One region of the Novilysobacter longmucuonensis genome, then DNA from elsewhere that is predicted to be linked to it. Evidence: predicted binding sites of a transcription regulator. Region 1 holds the regulator's gene; each other region holds the start of a gene.
The links. Region 1 encodes FliA, which starts transcription of late flagellar genes. Its sites were predicted from a motif close to TAAAGTTTNNCNNNCNNNGGCCGATAA; they were not measured.
Positions count from the first base shown of each region.

Region 2: a site for FliA is predicted at 2,292-2,318, ahead of ACJQWM_RS09670 (methyl-accepting chemotaxis protein). Genes of this name have one in related genera too.
Region 3: a site for FliA is predicted at 2,152-2,178, ahead of ACJQWM_RS09645 (methyl-accepting chemotaxis protein). Genes of this name have one in related genera too.

Region 1 covers NZ_JBJMAW010000025.1:11,132-15,242, reverse strand. Annotated here, with positions in the region: partial or broken gene ACJQWM_RS14030 (Hpt domain-containing protein) at 1-496, opposite strand, end outside; gene ACJQWM_RS14025 (protein phosphatase CheZ) at 500-1,138, opposite strand; gene cheY (chemotaxis response regulator CheY) at 1,135-1,527, opposite strand; gene ACJQWM_RS14015 (RNA polymerase sigma factor FliA) at 1,754-2,512, opposite strand; gene ACJQWM_RS14010 (MinD/ParA family protein) at 2,509-3,399, opposite strand; gene flhF (flagellar biosynthesis GTPase FlhF) at 3,383-4,111, opposite strand, start outside.
Region 2 covers NZ_JBJMAW010000008.1:120,797-124,907, reverse strand. Annotated here, with positions in the region: gene ACJQWM_RS09675 (TrmH family RNA methyltransferase) at 1-788, shown strand, start outside; gene ACJQWM_RS09670 (methyl-accepting chemotaxis protein) at 1,088-2,260, opposite strand; gene ACJQWM_RS09665 (protein-glutamate methylesterase/protein-glutamine glutaminase) at 2,486-3,460, opposite strand; gene cheD (chemoreceptor glutamine deamidase CheD) at 3,552-4,111, opposite strand, start outside.
Region 3 covers NZ_JBJMAW010000008.1:112,175-116,285, forward strand. Annotated here, with positions in the region: gene ACJQWM_RS09625 (methyl-accepting chemotaxis protein) at 1-78, shown strand, start outside; gene ACJQWM_RS09630 (YciI family protein) at 375-683, opposite strand; gene ACJQWM_RS09635 (TetR/AcrR family transcriptional regulator) at 787-1,473, shown strand; gene ACJQWM_RS09640 (energy transducer TonB) at 1,637-1,942, opposite strand; gene ACJQWM_RS09645 (methyl-accepting chemotaxis protein) at 2,221-4,111, shown strand, end outside.

The sequences.
Region 1 (4,111 bases):
GGCTGTCGAGCAGCGCGTCGAAATCCAGGTCGTCGAGGTTGTCGTCGTCGATGCCGGACAGTGCGGTCGAATCGGCCGCGGACGAGGCGCCGCCTGCGGACGCGCCGCCGTCGGCACGCAGGCTGGCCAGCAGCAGCTCCGGTACCGGCGCCGGCTCGCTGTCGGCGGCGATGCAGTCGAGCATGTCCACCAGCAGGTCGAGCGCCTGCTGGGCGCCGTCGAACGCGACCGGATCGAGCGGCACCCGGCCGCTGCGGGCCGCGTCGAAGCGGTCCTCCACCGCGTGACAGATCGTCACCATCGGCTTGAAATCCAGGAAGCCGGCGCCGCCCTTGATGGTGTGAAAGCCGCGGAACACCGCGTTGAGGCACTCGCGGTCGTCGGGCGCGTGTTCCAGGGTGACCATCTGCTCGCCGAGCTGGTCGAGGATCTCACGCGCCTCGACCAGGAAGTCGCTGCGGATGTCGGAACCCTGGTCCTCGAAGGCGGCGCTCATGCGCTACAGCCCCAGCGAGGACAGCAGCTGGTTGGCGTCGTCCTGGGTGGCCGGGGCCGGGTCGAGGCCCTCGACCGCCGGGCCGTGCCCGCGCGTGGACAGCTGCAGCGGCTTGTTGTCCTGCGGCGTGGCGTACTCGCCAAGGCCGACGTGCACCGCGCGCACCAGCTCGACTACGCGCAAAATGATCTGGCCGGTGAGGTCCTGGTAGCCCTGCGCGGCGGTTATTTCCGACAGCCGCGAGCGGATGCCGGCGAGCGCCTGCTGCTGCGCCTCGTCCTGCCCGGGGGGCAGTTGCCGCAGCAAGGCGCCGCATTCGTCGATCAGGTCCAGCGTGCGCAGGCTCGCGCCTTCGGTCAGGGTGACCACGTGTTCCAGTCGGGCACAGGCATCGGGCAGCGAGCTCCCATGTGCGCTGCCGGTGCCGTCGCCGAGGGCTTGCTCGAGCTCGCGCGCGAGCCTCGCCAGGCCCTGCACGAACGGCTGGGTACGCCACTGGATGAGCTCGTCGACGTTGGTCCGCCAGCTGGCGTGGTCCTCGTGCTCCAGTGCCCACAGCGCCGCATGCAGGCGCTTGGTGATGAGCTGGCGGTCCTCTGGGCCGAGGGCGTCGCTCGGGCCGGGGCCGGAGCCCTGACTCACGCGGCCGTCTCCAGGCGCTCGAAGATCTTGCCGAGCTTGTCGCCGAGCGTGCCGGCGGTGAAGGGTTTGATTACGTAACCGTTCACCCCGGCCTGCGCGGCCTCGATGATCTGTTCGCGCTTGGCTTCGGCGGTGACCATCAGCACCGGGATCTTCGACAGCGCGGCATCGCCGCGGATCGCCTTGAGCAGGTCGATGCCCGGCATGCCGGGCATGTTCCAGTCGGTGATCACCAGATCGAACGGGCCCTTGTGCAGCTCGACCAGCGCGCTGTTGCCGTCGTCGGCCTCGGTGGTGTTGAAGAAACCTAGATCGTTGAGCAGGTTCTTGACGATGCGGCGCATCGTCGAGAAGTCGTCAACGATCAGGATGCGGATGTTCTTGTCCATAGGGGGCTCGCGTTTGTCTTCTCGGGTGCTATCGGCGGGTGGACGGAATTCTTGAAGGGCGCTGGTGCGGGGAAGAAAGGGCGTTGGCCCGCAAAGGACGCGAAAGACGCAAAAAGGAAAGTGAGAAGAAAGAGGAGTAAGGAGGTAAGGAAGAGCGAGCCGCTTCTCCTTACCTCCTCACCTCCTTGCTTTCTTTTGCGTGCTTTGCGGACCAACCGCTCTCGCCCTAATCATCGTTCTCGGCCTCGTCGCGCCACTCGCCCAGGCGCGCGCGCAGGCGCAGCATGGCCTGGCCGTGGATCTGGCAGACCCGCGACTCACTGATCGACAGCACCGCGCCGATCTCGCGCAGGTTGAGTTCCTGTTCGTAGTACAGCGACAGCACCAGTTGCTCGCGCTCGGGCAGGTCGCCGATCGCGCCGCCGAGCGCCTCGCGGAACTCGTCGTGCTCGAACGCGCGCGCCGGCGTGGCGGTGCCGCGGGCGGCCAGGCGCGGCTCGCCGTCGTGCTCCTCGGCGTGCGCATCGAAGCTGATGAGCTGGCCGCGCGCCGCGTCCTCGAGCATGCGATGGTATTCGGGCAGCGACACGCCCAGCGCGGTCGCGACCTCCTGCGTGGTTGCGGCGCGGCCGGCCTTCTGTTCGATTTCGCGGGTGGCGGCGACCACGTCGCGGTAGCGGCGGTGGACCGAGCGCGGCACCCAGTCGCCGCGGCGGATCTCGTCGATCATCGCGCCGCGGATGCGGATCGAGGCGTAGGTCTCGAACGCCGCACCTTGATCCGCCTGGAAGTTGCGGGCGGCGTCGATCAACCCGAGCATGCCGGCTTGGATCAGGTCGTCGACCTCCACGCTGGACGGCAGGCGCGCGGCGAGGTGATGGGCGATGCGCCGCACCAGTTCGCCGTGGCGCTCGACGATGTCGGCGGCGGCGCCAGGCTGGCTCGAGCGCTGGTTCGACCGATAGGCAGCGGCCGCGACGTTCATGCCGCCGCACTGCGCGATGGCGGGGTCACCATGCGCTCCATGAAGAACTCGACGTGGCCGCGCGGACCCTGCGGGCTCTGCCACTGGCCGGCGCGGCGCGCGATGTCGCGGAACGCCAGCGCCGATGGGCTCGAGGGGAACGCCTCGACCACCGCCTCCTGGCGCTGGATCGAGCGGCGCAGCCACTCATCGCGCGGGATCGCACCGAGGTAGTTGAGGGTGATGTCCAGGAAGCGCGAGGTGACGCGTTCGAGCTTGTCGAACAGCTGCCGGCCCTCGGCCGGGTGCTGCACCTGGTTGGCGAGTACCTGGATCCGGTTGACCCCGCGGTCGCGGCTGAGCACCTTGATCAGGGCGTAGGCATCGGTGACCGAGGCCGGTTCGTCGCAGACCACCACGATCACGTCCTGCGCGGCCTGGCAGAAGGTCAGCACGCCGTCGGCGATCCCCGCGGCGTTGTCCACCACCATCGTGTCGATCGGCAGTTCGAGTTGGCTGAAGGCGTGCACCAGGCCGATGTGCTGCTGCGGCACCAGTTCGGTCATGTGGCGCTTGCCCGAGGCGGCTGGCACCACCCAGAGCCCGCGCGGGCCCTCGAGCAGGGTGTCGTGCAGCTCGCAGCGGCCGGCGAACACGTCGGCCAGGGTGAAGCGCGGCGACAGACCGAGCATCACATCGACGTTGGCCAGGCCCAGGTCGGTGTCGAGCAGCAGCGTGCGCTGGCCGGCATTGACCAGCGCCATCGCCAGGTTGACCGAGACGCTGGTCTTGCCGACGCCGCCCTTGCCGCTGGCCACGGAGATGACCCGCACCGGTGCCGCGGCAGGCTGCGGACCCGTCGGGGCGGCGACTTCGACTTGCTTGATCGGCTCAGCTCGCGACGACATGACGATCCTCGTTGGCAAGGGGGTGGGCAGGGTGGGCATCGGGACAATCGGCAGCACGGCGCAATTTCTCCAGTTGCAGGACCAGGCGCGACGCATCGGCGGTGTCCAGGTCGGCCGGCACCTGCTGTCCGTCGGTGGTGTAGATCAGCTTGAGGTCGTGGCGGACTGCGACCGACAGGGCGGCGCCGAGGCGGCCGGTCTCGTCGAGCTTGGTCAGCACCACGCCCTCCGGCGCGGCGAGGCGATAGCGCCGCACCACCTCGCCCAGGTCGTAGGGGTTGGCGTTGGCCGGCAGCACCAGCAGGCTGCGCAGGCGCTGGTTGGCGCGCAGCCAAGTGATCTGGCTGAGCAGGGCGAGATCGCGCACCGCGTAACCGGCGGTATCGACCAGAACCAGCGGGTAGTCGGCCAGCTGCTCCAGCGCCCTGGGCAGGCCCTCGGGGCCGGACGCCTCGCACACGGTGATGCCGAGCGTGCGGCCGTGGGCCTGCAGTTGTTCGCGGGCGCCGGCGCGCTCGACGTCGGTGGTGACCAGAGCCACGTCGCGGGCGCGGTGGCGTTGCGCATAGCGGGCGGCGAGCTTGGCCAGCGTGGTGGTCTTGCCGGCGCCGGTCGGGCCGATCAGTGCGATCACGCCGCCCTCGTCGATCGGCTCGCTGCGCGAGACGGTCAGCATGCGGGCGAGCTCGGCCAGCATCGGCGCGCGGGTCTT
Region 2 (4,111 bases), on a different contig from region 1:
CGCCCGCGCCAGGGCCCGCGGCGGCAGGATCAACACCGGCAGGACCAGCGCCGGCCAGGCCGCCGCGCGAGTTGCGGCTGCACGGGCTCAATGCGGTGCGGGCGGTGTTCGCCCAGCGTCCCGAGGCGATCCGCAAGCTGTACCTGGCGCAGTCTCGCGTCGACCAGCTGCGCCCTCTGCTGTCGTGGTGCGCGGCCCAGCGCGTCGGGTACCGCGTGGTCGAGGAGTCTGACCTGCACAAGCTTGCGGCCAGCTCGCACCACGAGGGCGTGGTCGCCGACGTGCTGCGCACCGAGCCGGCGCCGCTGGCGGACTGGTTGCGTGGAGTCCCGGCCGGGCCGCAACTGGCGATCTGGCTCGACGGGGTAGGCAACCCGCACAATTTCGGCGCGATCCTGCGCTCGGCCGCGCATTTCGGCGTCGGCGCGCTGCTGCTGCCGGCGCATTCGACGCTGGCGCTGTCGGGCGCGGCCGCACGCGTGGCCGAGGGCGGCGCCGAGGCGGTGCCGCTGGTCCGTCTGGGCCGCAGCGACACTGCGCTGGTGCAACTGCGCAGCGCCGGCTTCGCGTTGGCCGCGACGGTGGTCGAAGGCGGCGACGATCCATTCGCGGGCCGCTTGCCCGAACGCATGGTCTACGTGCTCGGCGCCGAGGGCGAGGGCATGGACCGCGAACTGGCCGCGGCCTGCGACCTGCGGCTGTCGATCGCCGGCACCGGAGCGGTGGAAAGCCTCAATGTCGCCGCCGCAACGGCGGTGCTATTGGCAGCGTGGCACGCGCGCCGGTGAGCTTCCTCCAGGCCTGCACGCCCAAGCGGGGTGGCGGGCCGATGCCGATCGGGTGCATCTGCAGGAACTACCGGCTTCGCAGGTTGCTGAGACGCTGCATGGAGAATGCGTCTTGTGCCGATGCGGGATGCGCATGCCGCGCGCGGGTTGCCGGTGGGGCTTGCGCGCGCGGCGGTGGGTGGAGTGGAGCAGAGCCCTGGCGTTTGCCCGCCTTGTAGGAGCGGCTTCAGCCGCGAACCACAACCGTCTGCCGCCGCTGTAACCACCATCGAGCTTGCGCCGGGCAGGCCCGGCGCCACTCAGAACAGTTCGACGCTGCCGGCATCCATCGACTGCTGCATCACCGGCTTGTGCGGCGGACGCTCCCAGTCGCTGCGCATCTGGCCGATGCGCTGGACCATGCCGCTCAGCGCCTTCTTCATCTCGCCGTCGTGATGGCTGCGCTGCAGCAGATCCTGCAGCGCGGTGGCCTCCTTGTTGATCGCGCTCAGCCGCTCCAGGTGCAGGCCGGCGGCGCCGAGCGCCTGGGTGGCGATGTCCTCGAACTGCAGCGAGCGCACCGCTTCGGCGACCGAGCCGTCGATAGCGCGGCCGCACTCGGCGATCTCGCGCATGCCGTTGCCGAGGCCGCGGTTGATGCCGTCGACGCGCTCCAGCATCGCCGCGGCTTCGGCGCGGGCACCGCGTGAGCGGTCCAGGTCGCGCGAGGCCATGGTCGAGACGGTGTCGCGGACCTTGGCGATCGCGTCCTTGGAGCTGTGGGCGAGCTTGCGGATCTGCTCGTTGAACGCGGTCGAGCGCTCCGACAGGTTGCGCACCTCGTCGGCGACCACCGCGAAGCCGCGGCCCGCCTCGCCGGCACGCGCCGCCTCGATCGCGGCATTGAGCGCGAGCAGGTTGGTCTGGTCGGCGATCGACTTGACGTCCTCCAGCAGCGAGAAGATGCCGTCGAGGTGGTCGGCCATCGCATCGATATGGGTCACAGTGTTGCCGCTCTGGCCGGCGACGGCTTCCAGCGCCTCGACCAGTTGCTCCATCTTCTGGCTGGCCTGCAGCGCGAACTGGTGCACGTCGACCCCGCCGCCGTTCTCGTCGCCGGTGCGGTCGATGATGCGCGCCACCACTTCGCTCTGCTGGCGCGACTTGCGGTTGACCGCCTCGAAGCTGCCGCCTAGCTTGGCGACCGATTCGCGGATCAGTTCGCGGGTGCGCTCGATCTCGGTGTGCGAGCCCTTGACCTCGGCGCCGACGAAGCTGCGCAGTTCGTCGAGCAGGCGGGTCTGCTCACGCGCCAGCACCATCTGCTGGCCGCCGGGGCGGTACATGGTCCAGGCAAAGCCGAGCCAGGCCAGGGTCAGCGCCACCAGCGCGCCCAGGCGTGCGGCGCCCGGCCAGCCGAACAATTCGGCGCAGAACAGGAGAAGGGTCAGTGCCAGGGGTGCTGCCAGGCGAATTAGTACGCGGGATTCCATCGCTGCTCTCGTGCGGGGGCGGTCACTCCCGGTAACGGCCACGAAGGGGCGGGCTTTAGCGACCGGTTCCGCTTTTGCCGAATCGAACCCAGGAGCATTCGACGCGGATCAGAGCGAAAAAAAGCGGATAGAGCTTTCCAGGATGAAATGCCTTATCCGCTTTTTTTCGCGCTGATCCGTGTCAAAAAGCTTTTGATTGCGCACCAGGTCACGGTAGAGCCCGTCCTATGGCGCCTGGAGCAATCGTTCGGTGATGCGGGTCAGGGGAATCACATCCTGCGCCGCATCCAACGCCACGGCGGCGCCGGGCATGCCCCAGATCACGCTGCTGGCACGGTCCTGGGCGATGGTCACCGCGCCGGCCCGGCGCAGCGCCAGCAGGCCGTGGGCGCCGTCGTTGCCCATGCCGGTCAGCAATGCCGCGCCGGCGTTGGCGCCGGCATGGCGGGCGAGCGATTCGAACAGCACGTCGACGCTCGGGCGATGGCCGCGCACCATGTCGTCGTCGCCGAGCCGGGCCATCCAGCGTGCGCCGCTGCGCTCCACGCGCAGGTGGCGGCCACCGGGCGCGAGGTAGGCGTGGCCGGGCAGCAATGGCTGGTCGCACATGGCCTCGACGACGGTCATGCGGCTGTTGCGGTCCAGGCGCTGAGCGAAGGCGCTGCTGAACGCCGCCGGGATGTGCTGGGCGATGACCACCGCCGGCGCGTCGGCCGGCATCGTCGAGAGCACCTGACGGATCGCCTCGGTCCCTCCGGTGGAGGCGCCGATCGCGAGCACGCGATCGGTGGTGCGGTAGGCGATCGGACCGGCGCTGCGGGGCGCCGCCGATGGGGCCAGCACCGGTGCGACCCGCGCCTGCGCGGCCTGCTTGACCTTCTCGGTCAGCAGCTGGGCATAGCCGGCCAGGCCGCGGGCGACATCGAGCTTGGGCTTGGCGATGAAATCGACCGCGCCCAGCGCCAGCGCGTCCAGTGTCACCGCCGCGCCCTGTTCGGTCAGCGAGGACACCATCACCACCGGCATCGGCCGCAGCCGCATCAGGTTCTGCAGGAAGGTCAGGCCGTCCATGCGCGGCATCTCGACGTCCAGCGTGAGCACGTCGGGCGCGAGCTGCTTGATCTTGTCGCGCGCGATGAACGGATCGGCCGCCACGCCGACCACCTCGATGTCCGGATCGGCGCCAAGCAACTCCGTCATCAGTTTGCGGATCAGCGCCGAATCATCGATGACCAGCACTTTTACGGGTATGCGCGGCCTCGCCTCGGGCGCTTGGAGCACGGCCACCACCTCAGAACAGTTCCACGCTGCCCGTCACCGGTGCGCGTGTCAGGGTGCCGTAGTAGGCGCGTTCGACCTTGGCGATCTCGCTGTCGCGGGTGGCCGGCAGGCGGCGCACCAGGGCGCGGCCGGTCTGGGCGAAGAAGCACACCTTGCGCGGGTGGATATCGCCCAAGTCCTGCGCCAGCACCGGGATGCGCTCGGCCTGCAGGTACTCCAGCACGAAGCGCGCGTTGCGGGTGCCGATCGGATCGGTATGGAAGCCGCTGAGCACGTTGCCGCCGCCGAACACCTTGGCCAGCAGCCGCGGCCGGCGCGCGCCGCGCTTGAGCAGGCCGTTGATCAGCAGCTCCATCGCATGCATGCCGTAGCGCGCGCTGACGGTGTCGCCGCCGCGGTCCTGGCCGCCGTCGGGCAGCATGAAGTGGTTCATGCCGCCCACCGCCAGCGCGGGATCGTACAGGCACGCGGCCACGCACGAGCCCAGCAGGGTGACCAGCGCCAGCGGCTGATCGGTCACGACATAGTCGGCCGGCAGCAGCTTGATCGCCTCGGTCTGCAGCGCACTGT
Region 3 (4,111 bases), on a different contig from region 1:
AAGAACCCGGCGCCGCAGCGCGCACCGAAACCCGCGCTGGCCCGCGCCGGCGGCGAGCAGGAGTGGCAGGAGTTCTGAGGTTGATCCGGATACCGGATCGGATCGCGGGCCGGGCTCACACCCCGGCCCGCGGTTTTTCCAGCTGCCAAGTACCGGAACGGCGTAGAGCGGAGCTTGCTCCGCTGCCTTGATCTCAACCCCAGCCGAGCAAGCTCGGCTCTACGATTCACGCGCCCCCTGTAGGAGCGCCCCATGGGCGCGACGGTCGCATGTCCTTCAGCGCACCACCCCGCCGACTAATCCAGCTCCCTGCATGTCGACTTTTGCAGCAGAGGGCCGACCTCGGGTGAGCCAAGGCTCCCGTCGCCGTCCGGTCAACCGCAGCCTTGCTCCCCCGCCCCGGTGGCCATCGTAGCGGCCATGAGTTCGGCCACCTCGATGGATCCGCCGATCTCGAAGATCGGGCAGCCCCGCACCATCAGCGCCGCCGCTTCGAGGCTGCCCGCGTCCAGCAGGGTGTAGCCGCTCAGGCGGTCCTCGCCGGGATCGGCGGTTCCTTGAGCAGCATCGGTCACGATCGTCGAGCGGCACAGCACCGCACCCTGGTCGGCGATGGCCGCTCCGAGGCCCGCGGACCATGCCCGCCACCGGCCCATGAAACCGGCCATCTCGTCCTGGTCCACCGGCGGCTTTCCGCCGTGAAATGCAAGTAGGTAACGCGGCATCTTTGTCCCTTTCAGTTGCGCCCCGAACTCAGGGCAACTCCATCCTGACGCGTGACAATTTATGATCAAGAACATATTTTGGCGCAGGCGGCTTTCCTGGCGCGCGCCCATTGGTGGAGATCACTTGCCCTACAGCCCCGATCACAAGAACAAGACGCGCGCGCGCATCGTCGAAGCTGCGCGGTTGCTGTTCAACCGCCATGGCTTTGATTGCGTCTCGATCGACATGATCATGCAAGAAGCCGGCCTGACCCGGGGCGGGTTCTACTCGCATTTCAAGAGCAAGGAGGCGCTGTATTCGGCCGCCGTCGCCAGCTTCCTGATGGGGCGCGGCGCGCAATGGCGTGCCGACGCCGGCGTGGATCCGAACCGCGGTGAGGCGTCGATGGCGGTTCAGATGATCGAAGGGTATCTGTCGGCCGCACACCTGGGCGACCGCGACGGACAATGCCCGATGATCGCGCTGCCGTCCGATATCGCACGCTCCAACCCCGAGGTGCGGCAGGCCTACCAGCACCTGCTGGAATCGATGGTGTGGCTGTTCGAGAGCAATCTGCAGGACGCCACGCCCGAGGGGCGGCAGCGCGCATTGTCGCTGGCCGCGCTCTGCATCGGTGGCATGGTGATCGCCCGAACACTGCCCGATTCCGCCATGGCCGGGGACATCCGCGCAGCGGCGTTCAGCGCGGCCATGCAGCTTGTCGACGGAGCGTCGGAAGCGGCGGACTGCGCCAATTTCAGGACATAGCGGTCAGAGCCATGCTCTTGCGCCGCCAGCGGAACGCAGCCTACAGTTTACGCGCCCCGCAGGAGCGCCCATTGCGCGATGCTTTCGACCTTGGGTCCGCAGAAAAAAACGCGCCGTGCCGGCGCGTTTTTGTTTCAAACCCGGGAGAGAGAGCCCGGCACGCTCAGAGCGTGAAATCCAGCCGCACCTTGCCGCGGCCGCCGCCGGGGGCGAACTCCCACTGCTTGACCGCACGCACGGCGGCCGATTCGAAGGTGCGCGACGGTTTGGCGTTGACCACCGAGACGCTCTCGACCTTGCCGTCGGCGCCGACGGTGAACTCGACCTCGACGAACCCCTCGGTGCCGCCGCGAATCGCGTCCCGCGGGTAATCCGGTTCAACCCGCTTGATCGGCGTGAGATTGGCGTGGGCCGGCATCGCAAGTGCCAGCGCGAGGAACGCGGTGGCAACGACGGATCTACGGGACATGGGGTGCTCCTCCGGTATGGACGGCCGAGTTGCGGTCTGCACTCTTGGCAACGGCCGCGGGCGGGCATTCTTTAGCGTCCGCATGTGCGCGCCGTCGCATATCCACTCGGATGTCCCTATGGGGCTAAATCTCGAAAGTCGCCCGGTCGAGTGGTGGTGGTGGCGCAGCCGAGCAAGCTCGGCTCTACGGAGGCCCACTGTCACGAACCTAAAGTTTCCGCCGCGGCCGCCGTTGCCGGGGGCAGACACAGTCGCGCTTCCCCTTTGCCGAGGTCCCCATGTCCAACCGCCTGCCCTCCTCATTGCTTGACCGCGTACTTGCGCCGGCCTCCCGACTGATGGCGCGCCTGCGCTTCGGCCAGAAGGCGCTGGTGATCGGCGCGTCGTTCATGCTGACCTGCGGCGTGCTCGGCGGCATGCTGATCACCCGCGCCAGCAGCGATCTGGAAACCGCGCGCATGCAGCGCGATGTGATCGATCCGCTCGGCGGGCTGCACCGTTCGATGCTGGCGATGCAGGAATATCGCCAGCTGACTACACGCAACACGTCCGGCGACGCCGTAGCTCCGCAGGCACTCAGCAACGCGTCCGCGCAGGCCAGCCGCGAGCTGGATCGCGTGGAGCAGTGGACCCGGGGCAACCTGCCCGAATCGGCCGCGCTGAAAGCCGCGTTTTCCGAAACCCGGGCCGCCTGGACCAAGGCGACCAGCGGCACCGATGCGAACGCGCTGGTCGAGGAGCGCAACGAGGCGGTGCGCCAGTTGCGCCAGGTGATGGGCCTGATTGCCGACCTCAGCAGCCTGTCGCGGGCCGACCGGGCAGAGATCCTCTACACCGGACAGATCGCCACCGAGTGGCTGCCGACGCTGACCGAGTACACCTCGCAGCAGTCGGCCGTCGCCATGCGCGTACTCGGCGACGGTGCGATCTGGGTCGACGACCGCACCGCCATCTCGGTGACGCGCAACATGCAGGACTTCCTGCGCCGGCGTGCGCAGCTCGACGCGGGCAACGCCGAGCAGGCGATGCCGTCGCTGGCCGAGAGCCTGGGCAAGCGGCTGGACAGCGCGATCGCGGCGGTCGCCAAGCAGGACCAGCTGATCCAGGAGCGCATCCTCGATGCCGATTTCCCGGAGATGCCGGTCAAGGCGATGGCCGCGCGCGAGGAAGCCACCCGCCTGGCGCTGGCGGCCGCGCTGGTCGGCGCCAGCAACTCGCTGTACGCCGCGACCGATGCCGAGATCGGCGCGCTGGAGCGCCAGTTGGCGCTGATGTGGATGTTCATCGCCGGGGTGCTGTTGCTGACCGCCTACCTGTTCCTTGGTTTCACCCGCAGCACGCGCAGCTCGCTGCAGGCGATCAAGCAGGCGGCCGAATCGATCGCCGCCGGCGAGTTCCCGCAGCGCGTCAACGTCAGCAGTAGCGACGAGATGCGCGACATCGCGGTCAGCCTGGACCGTGCGGTCGGCAGCTTGCGCGGCTTCGCGGAGGGGCAGCGCGCCGTGTTCGAGGCGCACCAGGCCGGCAATGTCGACGAGCGGCTCGACGCCAAGGCGTTCCCGGGGTCGTTCGGGGTCATGGCCGACGAGATCAACACGCTGGTGACCTCGCACATCGACCTGCAGACCCGCGTCATCGCGATGATCGATGCCTACGGCCGCGGCGACCTGTCGGAGGACATCGAGCGGCTCCCGGGCAAGAAGGCGCGCATCACCGAGGCGGTCGATGACATCAAGGCCCGCATGCTGGCGGTCAATACCGAGATCAAGGGGCTGGTCGATGCCGCCGTGGCCGGCGACTTCAGCCGCCGCGGTGACGCCGGGCGCTTCGAGTTCGTCTACCACGAGATGATTGAAGGCTTGAACGAGCTGATGATCAGCGCCGACCGCGGCCTGAGCGAGGTCGGCACCCTGCTGGCCGCCGTCGCCGAGGGCGACCTCACCCGCGAAGCCGACGCCAACCTGCCGGGCCAGTTCGGCGAACTCGCCGCCAACGCCAATGGCACCGTGCGCCAGCTGGCCTCCGTGGTCGGCCAGATCCGCCAGGGCAGCGACGCGATCAGCGCGGCCGCCGGCGAAATCTCGGCCGGCAACAGCGACCTGTCCCAGCGCACCGAGCAGCAGGCCGCATCGCTGGAGGAAACCGCCTCCTCGATGGAACAGCTGACCT